Linked DNA regions of Variovorax sp. PBL-E5. The protein of the gene in region 1 interacts with the protein of each later gene in a pairwise test. Links are inferred from orthologs where the notes say so. Each region holds a gene or a part of one and is shown on either strand. Other genes may lie near its edges. The genes, in order: WDLP6_RS14290, glnL and WDLP6_RS13760.

The links.
Region 2: the proteins of WDLP6_RS14290 (region 1) and glnL interact in binary tests that used the Escherichia coli proteins (3 or more experiments, as listed by UniProt). The link is inferred for Variovorax sp. PBL-E5 from one-to-one orthologs.
Region 3: the proteins of WDLP6_RS14290 (region 1) and WDLP6_RS13760 interact in binary tests that used the Escherichia coli proteins (3 or more experiments, as listed by UniProt). The link is inferred for Variovorax sp. PBL-E5 from one-to-one orthologs.

What each region holds. Positions count from the first base shown.
Region 1 is NZ_LR594671.1:2,940,987-2,944,137, forward strand. The notes cover bases 76-3,074. They hold WDLP6_RS14290 (P-II family nitrogen regulator), read right to left. Parts: upstream 1,745-3,074; coding sequence 1,406-1,744; downstream 76-1,405. Other genes in these bases: WDLP6_RS14275 (RDD family protein), read left to right, coding at 76-273; WDLP6_RS14280 (diacylglycerol kinase), read left to right, coding at 270-662; WDLP6_RS14285 (TIGR00730 family Rossman fold protein), read left to right, coding at 692-1,282; WDLP6_RS14295 (NAD+ synthase), read right to left, coding at 1,741-3,074. Outside these bases: more of WDLP6_RS14275, read left to right, coding at 1-75; more of WDLP6_RS14295, read right to left, coding at 3,075-3,151. UniProt on the Escherichia coli protein: P-II indirectly controls the transcription of the glutamine synthetase gene (glnA). P-II prevents NR-II-catalyzed conversion of NR-I to NR-I-phosphate, the transcriptional activator of GlnA. When P-II is uridylylated to P-II-UMP, these events are reversed.
Region 2 is NZ_LR594671.1:1,676,742-1,679,707, forward strand. What follows is about bases 1-2,814. They hold glnL (nitrogen regulation protein NR(II)), read left to right. Parts: upstream 1-776; coding sequence 777-1,853; downstream 1,854-2,814. Other genes in these bases: glnA (type I glutamate--ammonia ligase), read left to right, coding at 1-60; WDLP6_RS08185 (hypothetical protein), read left to right, coding at 206-715; ntrC (nitrogen regulation protein NR(I)), read left to right, coding at 1,876-2,814. In the rest of the region: more of ntrC, read left to right, coding at 2,815-2,966.
Region 3 is NZ_LR594671.1:2,828,527-2,831,832, forward strand. What follows is about bases 116-3,269. They hold WDLP6_RS13760 ([protein-PII] uridylyltransferase), read left to right. Parts: upstream 116-475; coding sequence 476-3,064; downstream 3,065-3,269. Other genes in these bases: map (type I methionyl aminopeptidase), read left to right, coding at 116-446; WDLP6_RS13765 (amino acid ABC transporter permease), read right to left, coding at 3,071-3,269. Outside these bases: more of map, read left to right, coding at 1-115; more of WDLP6_RS13765, read right to left, coding at 3,270-3,306.

The DNA.
Region 1 (3,151 bases):
AAGACCTGGGGCCTGCGCATTGTCGACCGGTTCGGCCGTCCGCTGACCCAGGGCCGCGCGTTGTTGCGCTACTTGCTGAGCTGGGTGTGGTTCCTACCGTCGCTCGCGGCGATTGCGCCCTTCAAGCTGGGGGGCGGCGAATCGACGGTGCTGATCTTCGGCTGGGTCGCAGTCTGGGCGATGTTGTCCCGATTCCATCCCGAGCACCAGTTCTGGCACGACGCCTGGGCGGGAACCCGCCTCATTCCGTCCGCACCGCTCAGCCGACGATGAGCCCCGACACCCCGGCCAATCCGCAAAAGTCACGCCGCGGTCTGATCCGAATCTGGCACGCGGTGCTCATCTCGCTGGACGGCTTCCGCGCCGGCTGGAAAGAGCCTGCCTTCCGACAGGAAGTGCTGTTTGCGGTCTTCATGCTGCCTGCGGCGTTCTGGGTCGGCAGCAACTGGGTGGAAACTGCGTTGCTCGCCGCCACCATCGTGCTGGTGCTGATCGTCGAGTTGCTCAACAGCGGCATCGAAGCCGCGGTCGACCGGATCGGTCCGGAGTGGCATTCGTTCTCCAAGAGTGCCAAGGACATGGGGAGTGCCGCAGTACTTTTGTCCATCCTCCTGTGCGGCGGTGTCTGGCTGGCAGCATTGTGGCAACGCTTTGCCACTTAGGTTCCATCAGAGCGCGGCATGATCGGGGGATGACTCCAGCTTTTTCGATTTGTGTGTATTGCGGTTCGCGTGCCGGCGAACGCCCCGAGTTCACCGGCATCGCCGAGGCGGTTGGCCGTTGGATCGGCGAGCATCGGGGCCAGCTGGTCTACGGCGGCGGTCGTACCGGCCTGATGGGTACATTAGCGAACGCTACCCGCACATCCGGCGGGCGCGTGGTCGGCATCATTCCCCAGGCCCTGGTGGACAAGGAACTCGCGAACCGCCTCAGCGACGAGCTGCACGTCGTCGACACGATGCACGAGCGCAAGGCCATGATGGGCGAGCGCGCTGATGCCTTCCTTGCGATGCCGGGCGGCATCGGAACCTTCGAGGAGTTGTTCGAGATCTGGACCTGGCGCCAGCTCGGCTACCACGACAAGCCAATCGGGATCCTGAATGCGGCCAGCTACTACGACGCGCTGTTCGCGTTCCTCGCACACAGCGTGCGCGAAGGCTTCATGGGCGAATGGCAGATGGGATTGGTGCGCACCGGCAACGAAGCCCCGGCCTTGCTCGAAGCGCTGGTCGAAGAGGCTCACCGCCACCCCCGCGGCGACAAGCTCGCCGAGATCCTCTAACGGCGCTCAGAACGGGGTTTTTCGGGAGGGGCGCCGCGCCCGGCCGCCCGAAGCGGCCGGCCCGCCCCCGGGCAGGAGGTCGGCGAAGCGACACGAAGTGCGTGCAGCCTGGGGGCGAGCAACCTACACCGCTGCTTCGTCTTCCTCGCCGGTGCGGATGCGCACCACGCGCTCGACGTTCGTGACGAAGATCTTGCCGTCGCCGATCTTTCCGGTCCGGGCGGCACCCACGATCGCATCGACGCACCGGTCGACGTCGGCCTCGTTGACCACGACCTCGACTTTCATCTTCGGCAGGAAGTCCACCACATATTCCGCGCCTCGATAGAGCTCGGTATGGCCTTTCTGGCGCCCAAAGCCCTTGACTTCGGTCACGGTGAGCCCGGTGACGCCAACCTCGGCCAAGGCCTCGCGCACGTCGTCGAGCTTGAACGGTTTGACGATGGCGGTGATCTGCTTCATGCGGTCTTTCTTCCGGCGGTTTCGTTGAATCTGCTGGTGATAGGGTATCGCCAATCCTTGCCGAAGCTTCGGTGGCTAACCCGGATGCCCACAGGCGCCTGGCGCCTTTTGTATTCGTTGATCTTGATCAGCCGCGCCACCCGCTCCACCACCGCACGGTCGTAGCCGGCGGCAATGATCTCGTCGATGCCTTCGTCGTCTTCCATGTAGCGCGACAGGATGCCGTCGAGTATGTCGTAAGGCGGCAAACTGTCCTGATCGGTCTGGTCGGGTCGAAGCTCCGCGCTCGGCGGCCGCGTGATGATGCGCTCGGGGATCGGCTCGAAGCCGGTGCCATACGGATCGTGCGCATTGCGCCAGCGCGCCAGCGCGAACACGGTGGTCTTCAGCAGGTCCTTGATGACCGCAAAGCCGCCCGCCATGTCACCGTACAGCGTGCAGTAGCCGGTCGCCATTTCGCTCTTGTTGCCGGTGGTCAGGACGATCGAGCCGAACTTGTTAGACAGGGCCATCAGCAGGGTGCCGCGAATGCGGGCCTGCAGGTTCTCCTCGGCCGTGTCCTCGGCCAGACCCTTGAACTCCTCGGCCAGCGCGCCCCGGAACGACTCGAACGTGTGCTTGATCGAGATCTCGTCGTAGCGCACGCCGAGCCGCTCGGCCATCGCCCGGGCGTCGATCCAGCTGATGTCGGCGGTATAGGGCGAGGGCATCATCACGGCCCGCACCTTGTCCTTGCCCAGGGCGTCGACTGCGATGGCAAGCACCAGCGCCGAATCGATGCCGCCCGACAAGCCGAGGATCGCGCCCGGAAAACCGTTCTTGCCGATGTAGTCGCGAACCCCCATGACCAGCGCATCCCAGAGCTGGGCTTCGGCGTCACGCGCCGCCACCACCGCGGCCTCGTTGCGCGCGAACTCGACGCCGCCGGCGCCGCGCTCCGTTTCTGCAAAGACCAGTTGTTCCTTGAAGCTTTCCGCCTGCAGCGCGATGCTGCCATCCGCCTGCAGCGCGAAAGAGGCGCCGTCGAACACCACCTCGTCCTGGCCACCCACCAGATGCGCATAGACCAGCGGCAGATTCACCGCCTTCGCGCGTTCCGCCATTCGCGCGACCCGCTCGCCTTCCTTGCCGACATGGAAGGGCGACGCATTGATCACGGCCAGAATTTCGGCGCCAGCCTGCTTCGCGAGTTGCGCGGGTGCTTCGAACCAGGCGTCCTCGCAGATCAGCAGCCCGACCGCCACGCCACCCGCCTCGAACACGCACACGCCCTGGCCCGGCGTGAAGTAGCGGCGCTCGTCGAACACTTGGTAGTTCGGCAGTTCGCGCTTCGCATAGGTTTCGAGAACGCGGCCTTCGCTCAGGACGCTGGCCGCGTTGGAGCGCAGCTGCACGGCGACAGACCTG
Region 2 (2,966 bases), 1.3 Mb from region 1 along the record:
GTCACCCGCTTCCGGATGGCGACGCACCCGGTCGAGTTCGACATGTACTACTCCTTGTAATGTTGCTCGCCCCGGGGCTTCGCGCACGATTGCGTTAAAAAGGACGGCACCGCCGTCCTTTTTCTTTGGTCGGGAACCTCGGCGTGCTTGCTGCTTCGAATTGCAACGAGAATGCCGATTTGCCGTGCTACCCAGATCCATGACCATGAAGACACTTCCCGCTTTCCTGCTGGCCGCCTTCGCGGCAGCCGGCGTGCACGTTCAGGCCCAGGCACAGGAGCGTGTCTGGCGCTGCGGCAACGAATACACCAACAACGCGACCGTCGCCCAGCAGCGCGGCTGCAAGGTGATGGAAGGCGGCAACGTCACCGTGGTGCAGGGCACCCGTCCCGCGGCCGCTGCGGCGTCAGGGGGCGGTGCGGTTCGGGCGCCGGCCGGCAGTCCCCGGGTCGACAGCGCCGACCAGCGTGCGCGCGACGGCGAGGCCCGTTCGGTGCTGCAGTCAGAACTCAAAAAGGCGGAAGACCGCCAGGCCCAGCTTCGGAAGGACTACAACAATGGCGAGCCCGAAAAGCAGGGCAGCGAGAGCAAGAACTACCAGAAGTATCTCGACCGCGTGGCCGACATGAAGGCCGAGATCGCGCGCAACGAGAGCGACATCGCGGGCATCCGCCGCGAGCTCGGTCGCCTGCCGCCGCAGCCGTCCAGTCCCTGAATGGCGCTGTCTTCTTCGGCATTGCACTTGCCGGCCATTCGCCCGACGGCGGCCTGAGCGCATGGCCTTCGGCAAGCCCGCGGGCGCCGGCAAGCGCTTCCAGTCCTTCGATCTGCTGTCCACGCTGATTGCGGTGGTCCGCATGGACGGCTCCGTGCTGTTCGCCAACTCGGGCCTCGAGGATGCGCTCGGCACCTCCCGCCGAACGCTCGAGGGCTCGCAGTTCGGCGCCTGCTTCCACGAGCCGCACGTGCTGCGCACCGCCATCGAGGGTGCGCGCAGCAACGACTTCGCGACGCTGCGCTACGAAGCGCTGCTGCGCCGCGTCAACCATGACCTGATGCCGGTGCTGGTGACACTCGCGCAGAGCGACCGGCCCGGCGAGCTGATCATCGAGATGTCGGCGCTCGAGCAGCAGGCGCGGCAGGACCGCGAGGAGCGGCTGCTCGATCAGGCGCAAGCCAACAAGGAACTGATCCGCAACCTCGCGCACGAGATCAAGAATCCGCTCGGCGGCATCCGCGGCGCGGCGCAGCTGCTGCAGATGGAAGTCGAGTCGCGCGACCTCATCGAATACACGCAGGTGATCATCCATGAAGCCGATCGGCTGCAGACTTTGGTCGATCGCCTGCTGGCGCCGCACCGCCGGCCGCATGTCGTCGGTGACGTCAACATCCACGAGGTGTGCGAACGGGTGCGTTCCGTGATCCTCGCGGAGTTTCCGCGCGACCTGCACATCGAGCGCGATTTCGACGTGTCGATTCCCGAGTTTCGCGGCGATCGCGAGCAGCTCATCCAGGCCACGCTCAACATCGTCCACAACGCGGCGCAGGCGCTCGCCGAGCGTCGCGCGGCCGGCGATGCGCAGATCACCTTCAGGACCCGCATCGCGCGCCAGGTGATCTTCAACAAGCAGTGGTATCGACTGGCACTGGAATTGCATGTCATCGACAATGGACCGGGTGTGCCGGACACGATCAAGGACCGTATCTTCTATCCACTCGTTTCGGGCAGGGAAGGCGGGACTGGGCTGGGATTGACGCTCGCGCAAACTTTTGTGCAGCAGCATCATGGCGTGATCGAGTGCGACAGCGTCCCGGGACGAACCGATTTCAAGATATTGATACCGCTGCCCTAGCAGCCAGGCAACAAGGAGCTGCATGAAGCCGATCTGGATAGTGGATGACGACCAATCGATCCGCTTCGTGTTGGAAAAGGCGCTGCTGCGCGAAGACATGCCGACCCGCAGCTTCACCAACACCCGGGAGGTGCTTGCCGCCCTCGAGGCCGCGACGGATGACGAGATGCAGGGCCCGCAGGTCCTGGTGAGCGACATCCGCATGCCGGGCGGCTCCGGGCTCGAGCTGCTCGACAAGATCAAGGCCAGGCATCCGGGCCTGCCGGTCATCATCATGACCGCGTTCTCCGACCTCGACAGCGCCGTGTCGGCTTTTCAGGGCGGTGCCTTCGAATACCTTCCCAAGCCCTTCGACCTGCCGCGCGCCGTCGAGCTGATCCGTCGTGCAGTCGACGAGAGTCAACGCGAGGAAGTGGCCGAGGAGCGCATGGCCGAAGCGCCCGAGATGCTGGGCCAGGCGCCCGCGATGCAGGACGTGTTCCGCGCGATCGGCCGGCTCTCGCAAAGCAACGTCACGGTGCTGATCACCGGCGAGTCGGGCTCCGGCAAGGAACTGGTGGCGCGCGCGCTGCACAAGCATTCGTCGCGCGCCAGCGGCCCTTTCGTCGCCATCAACACCGCTGCCATTCCCAAGGACCTGCTCGAAAGCGAGCTCTTCGGCCACGAGCGCGGCGCCTTCACCGGCGCGCAGACGATGCGGCGCGGACGCTTCGAGCAGGCCGAAGGCGGCACCCTGTTTCTCGACGAGATCGGCGACATGCCCTTCGACCTGCAGACGCGGCTGCTGCGCGTGCTGAGCGACGGGCATTTCTATCGCGTGGGCGGACACAACTCGGTCAAGGCCAACGTGCGCGTGATCGCCGCCACGCACCAGGATCTCGAACAGCGCGTGAAGCTCGGCGGCTTTCGCGAAGACCTGTTCCATCGGCTCAACGTGATCCGGCTGCGGCTGCCGGCGCTGCGCGAGCGCGGCGAGGACATCCCCGCGCTCACGCGCCATTTCCTTCAGCAAAGCGCCAAGCAGCTCGGCGTGGAACCCAAGCGCATCTCGGACGCGGCGCTCGTGCAGCTCGCGACCTTCGGTTTTCCCGGCAATGTGCGGCAGCTCGAGAA
Region 3 (3,306 bases), 110 kb from region 1 along the record:
AGCGCCTGTGCGCCTTCACCTACGAAGCCATGTGGCACGGCATCGTCAAGGTCAGGCCCGGCATCCACCTGGGCGACATCGGCTTCGCGATCCAGCGCTTTGCCGAGAGCAACGGCTTCTCGGTGGTGCGCGAGTTCTGCGGCCACGGCATCGGCCGCGGCTTCCACGAGGAGCCGCAGGTGCTGCACTACGGCAAGCCCGGCACGCTGGAAGAACTCAAGCCCGGCATGACCTTCACCATCGAGCCGATGATCAACGCCGGCAAGCGCGACATCAAGGAAGACGCCAAGGGCGGCCAGTACGACGGCTGGACCATCGTCACGCGCGACCATTCGCTGTCGGCGCAATGGGAGCACACGGTCCTGGTCACCGAGACCGGCTACGAGGTGCTCACGCTGTCCGCCGGCAGCCCCCCGCCGCCCGCTTTCGTCAGCGCCGCGGCCTGACGCCGTATCGGCCGCCCGTGGCTGCCATCATGGTCGACATCCCGTCGCTGCGTGACGCCTATCGCGCGCGCAAGCTCGCGCTGTTCGACCAGTTGCGCAGCGCGCGCGCGCCGACGCGCAGCGTCCACACCGCATTGCGGCAGCTGTCGGCGCTGGCCGATGAAACGCTGGGCGCACTGTGGGCCGAGGCCGGATTCGCGCATGCGTTCGCGCTGGTCGCGGTCGGCGGCTTCGGGCGCGGCGAGCTGTTCCCCTATTCGGATGTCGACGTGCTGCTGCTGCTGCCCGACGATCATGCGGCCGACATCGCGCCCGAGCGGCTCGAAGCCTTCATCGGCCAGTGCTGGGATGCGGGCCTCGAGATCGGCTCCAGCGTGCGCACGGTCGATGAATGCCTGGCCGAGGCCTCGAAGGACGTCACGGTCCAGACCTCGCTGCTCGAATCGCGGCTCGTGGTCGGAGACAAGCGGCTCTATGCGGGATTTCGCAAGCGCTTCCTCGCTGCCATCGACCCGCAAGCCTTCTACGCCGCCAAGTCGCAGGAGATGCGGCACCGCCACCAGAAGTTCGACAGCACGCCCTATGCGCTCGAACCCAACTGCAAGGAATCGCCCGGCGGCCTGCGCGACCTGCAGACCATCCTGTGGATGAGCAAGGCGGCGGGCTTCGGCAACCGCTGGGACGACCTCGCGAAGTCCGGCCTGGCCACGCCCTTCGAGGTGCAGCAGATCAAGCGCAACGAGGCGCTGCTGAGCCTGATCCGCGCGCGCCTGCACGTGATCGCCAACCGCCGCGAGGACCGGCTGGTGTTCGACCTGCAGACCGCCGTCGCCGCCAGCTTCGGCTATGCCGGCGAGTCCCAGCGCAGGGCGAGCGAAGCGCTGATGCGCCGCTACTACTGGGCCGCCAAGGCGGTGTCGCAGCTCACGCAGATCCTGCTGCTCAACATCGCCGAACGCCTGCAGCCGCAGGCCGAGGAAGCGACGCGCATCAACGACCGCTTCTTCGAGAAGGCCGGGCTGATCGAGGTGGCGAGCGACGATCTCTACCTGAAGGATCCGCACGCGATCCTCGAGACCTTCCTGCTCTACCAGAAGACGATCGGCGTCAACGGCCTCGCGCCGCGCACGCTGCGCGCGCTCTACAACGCGCGCCATGTGATGGACAGCAAGTTCCGCAACGACCGCGTGAACCACATGACCTTCATGCGCATGCTGCTGGAGCCGCGCGGCATCACGCACGCGCTCAGGCTCATGAACCAGACCTCGGTGCTGGGGCGCTACCTGCGCGTGTTCCGCAGCATCGTCGGGCAGATGCAGCACGACCTGTTCCACGTCTACACGGTCGACCAGCACATCCTGATGGTGCTGCGCAACGTGCGGCGCTTCTTCATCGCCGAGCATGCGCACGAGTATCCGTTCTGCTCGCAGCTCGCCGCGGGCTGGGACAAGCCGTGGATCCTGTACGTCGCCGCGCTGTTCCACGACATCGCCAAGGGCCGCGGCGGCGACCACTCCGAGCTCGGTGCGCGCGACGTGCGGCGCTTCTGCCGCCAGCACGAGATCGAGCGCGAGGACAGCCGGCTGATCGAGTTCCTGGTGGCTGAGCACCTGGTGATGAGCCAGGTCGCGCAGAAGCAGGACCTGAGCGACCCGGAGGTGATCGGCGCCTTCGCCAAACGCGTGGGCAACGAGCGCTATCTGACGGCGCTGTACCTGCTGACCATCGCCGACATCCGGGGCACCTCGCCGCGCGTGTGGAATGCCTGGAAAGGCAAGCTGCTCGAAGACCTCTACCGATCGACGCTGCGCGCGCTGGGCGGACGCATGCCGGATCCGGGCGCCGAGGTCGAGGCGCGCAAGCGCGACGCGCTGATCCAGCTGGCGCTGTATGCGCAACCCTTCGAGGCGCACAAGGCGCTGTGGGAGACGCTCGACGTCGGCTACTTCATGCGCCACGATGCGTCGGAGATCGCGTGGCACACCAAGCAGCTGTCGCGCCACGTGCCGCCGCGCGGCATACCGGTCGATCCGCATGCGCCGGCCCTGGTGCGCGCCCGGCTGTCGCCGGTGGGCGAAGGCCTGCAGGTGGTCGTGTACACGCCCGATCAGCCCGACTTGTTCGCACGCATCTGCGGCTACTTCGATCAGGCCTCGTTCAGCATCCTGGATGCCAAGGTCCACACGGCGAGCAACGGCTATGCGCTGGACACCTTCCAGGTCGTCGCGACCTTCATTCCCGAGCATTACCGCGACCTGATCAGCATGGTCGAGACCGGGCTGGCGAAAACGCTCGGCGAAGCCGGGCCGCTGCCGCCGCCGAGCAAGGGCCGCGTCTCGCGCCGGGTGCGGAGTTTTCCGATCAAGCCGCGCATCAGCCTCCTGCCCGACGAGAAGGCGCAGCGCTGGCTGCTCAACATCTCGGCCAGCGATCGCACCGGCCTCTTGTATTCGGTCGCACGCGTGCTGGCGCGGCATCATCTGAATCTTCAGCTCGCGAAGGTGACGACGCTCGGCGAACGGGTCGAGGACACCTTCCTGATCAGCGGACCGGAATTGCAGGGGCAGCGCGCGCAGCTGGCGATCGAGACCGAACTGCTCGAGGCGCTGGCGGCCTGAGCGTCGCTAGTCCCGGCCGGCAGCGAGTCGCCGCTCCAGCCACCCGGCGTACCTCGCCAACCCGAAGCACATCACCCAATACACCAGCGCCAGGAACAGGTAGCCCTCGAGGTAGAACGGCCGCCATGTCGGATCGCCGCCGAGGGCCAGCCCCAGCGCGCCGGTCAGTTCGAAGAGGCCAACCACGGTCACCAGCGAGGTGTCCTTCAGGGTTCCGACGACGGTGTTGGTAATTGCCGGCA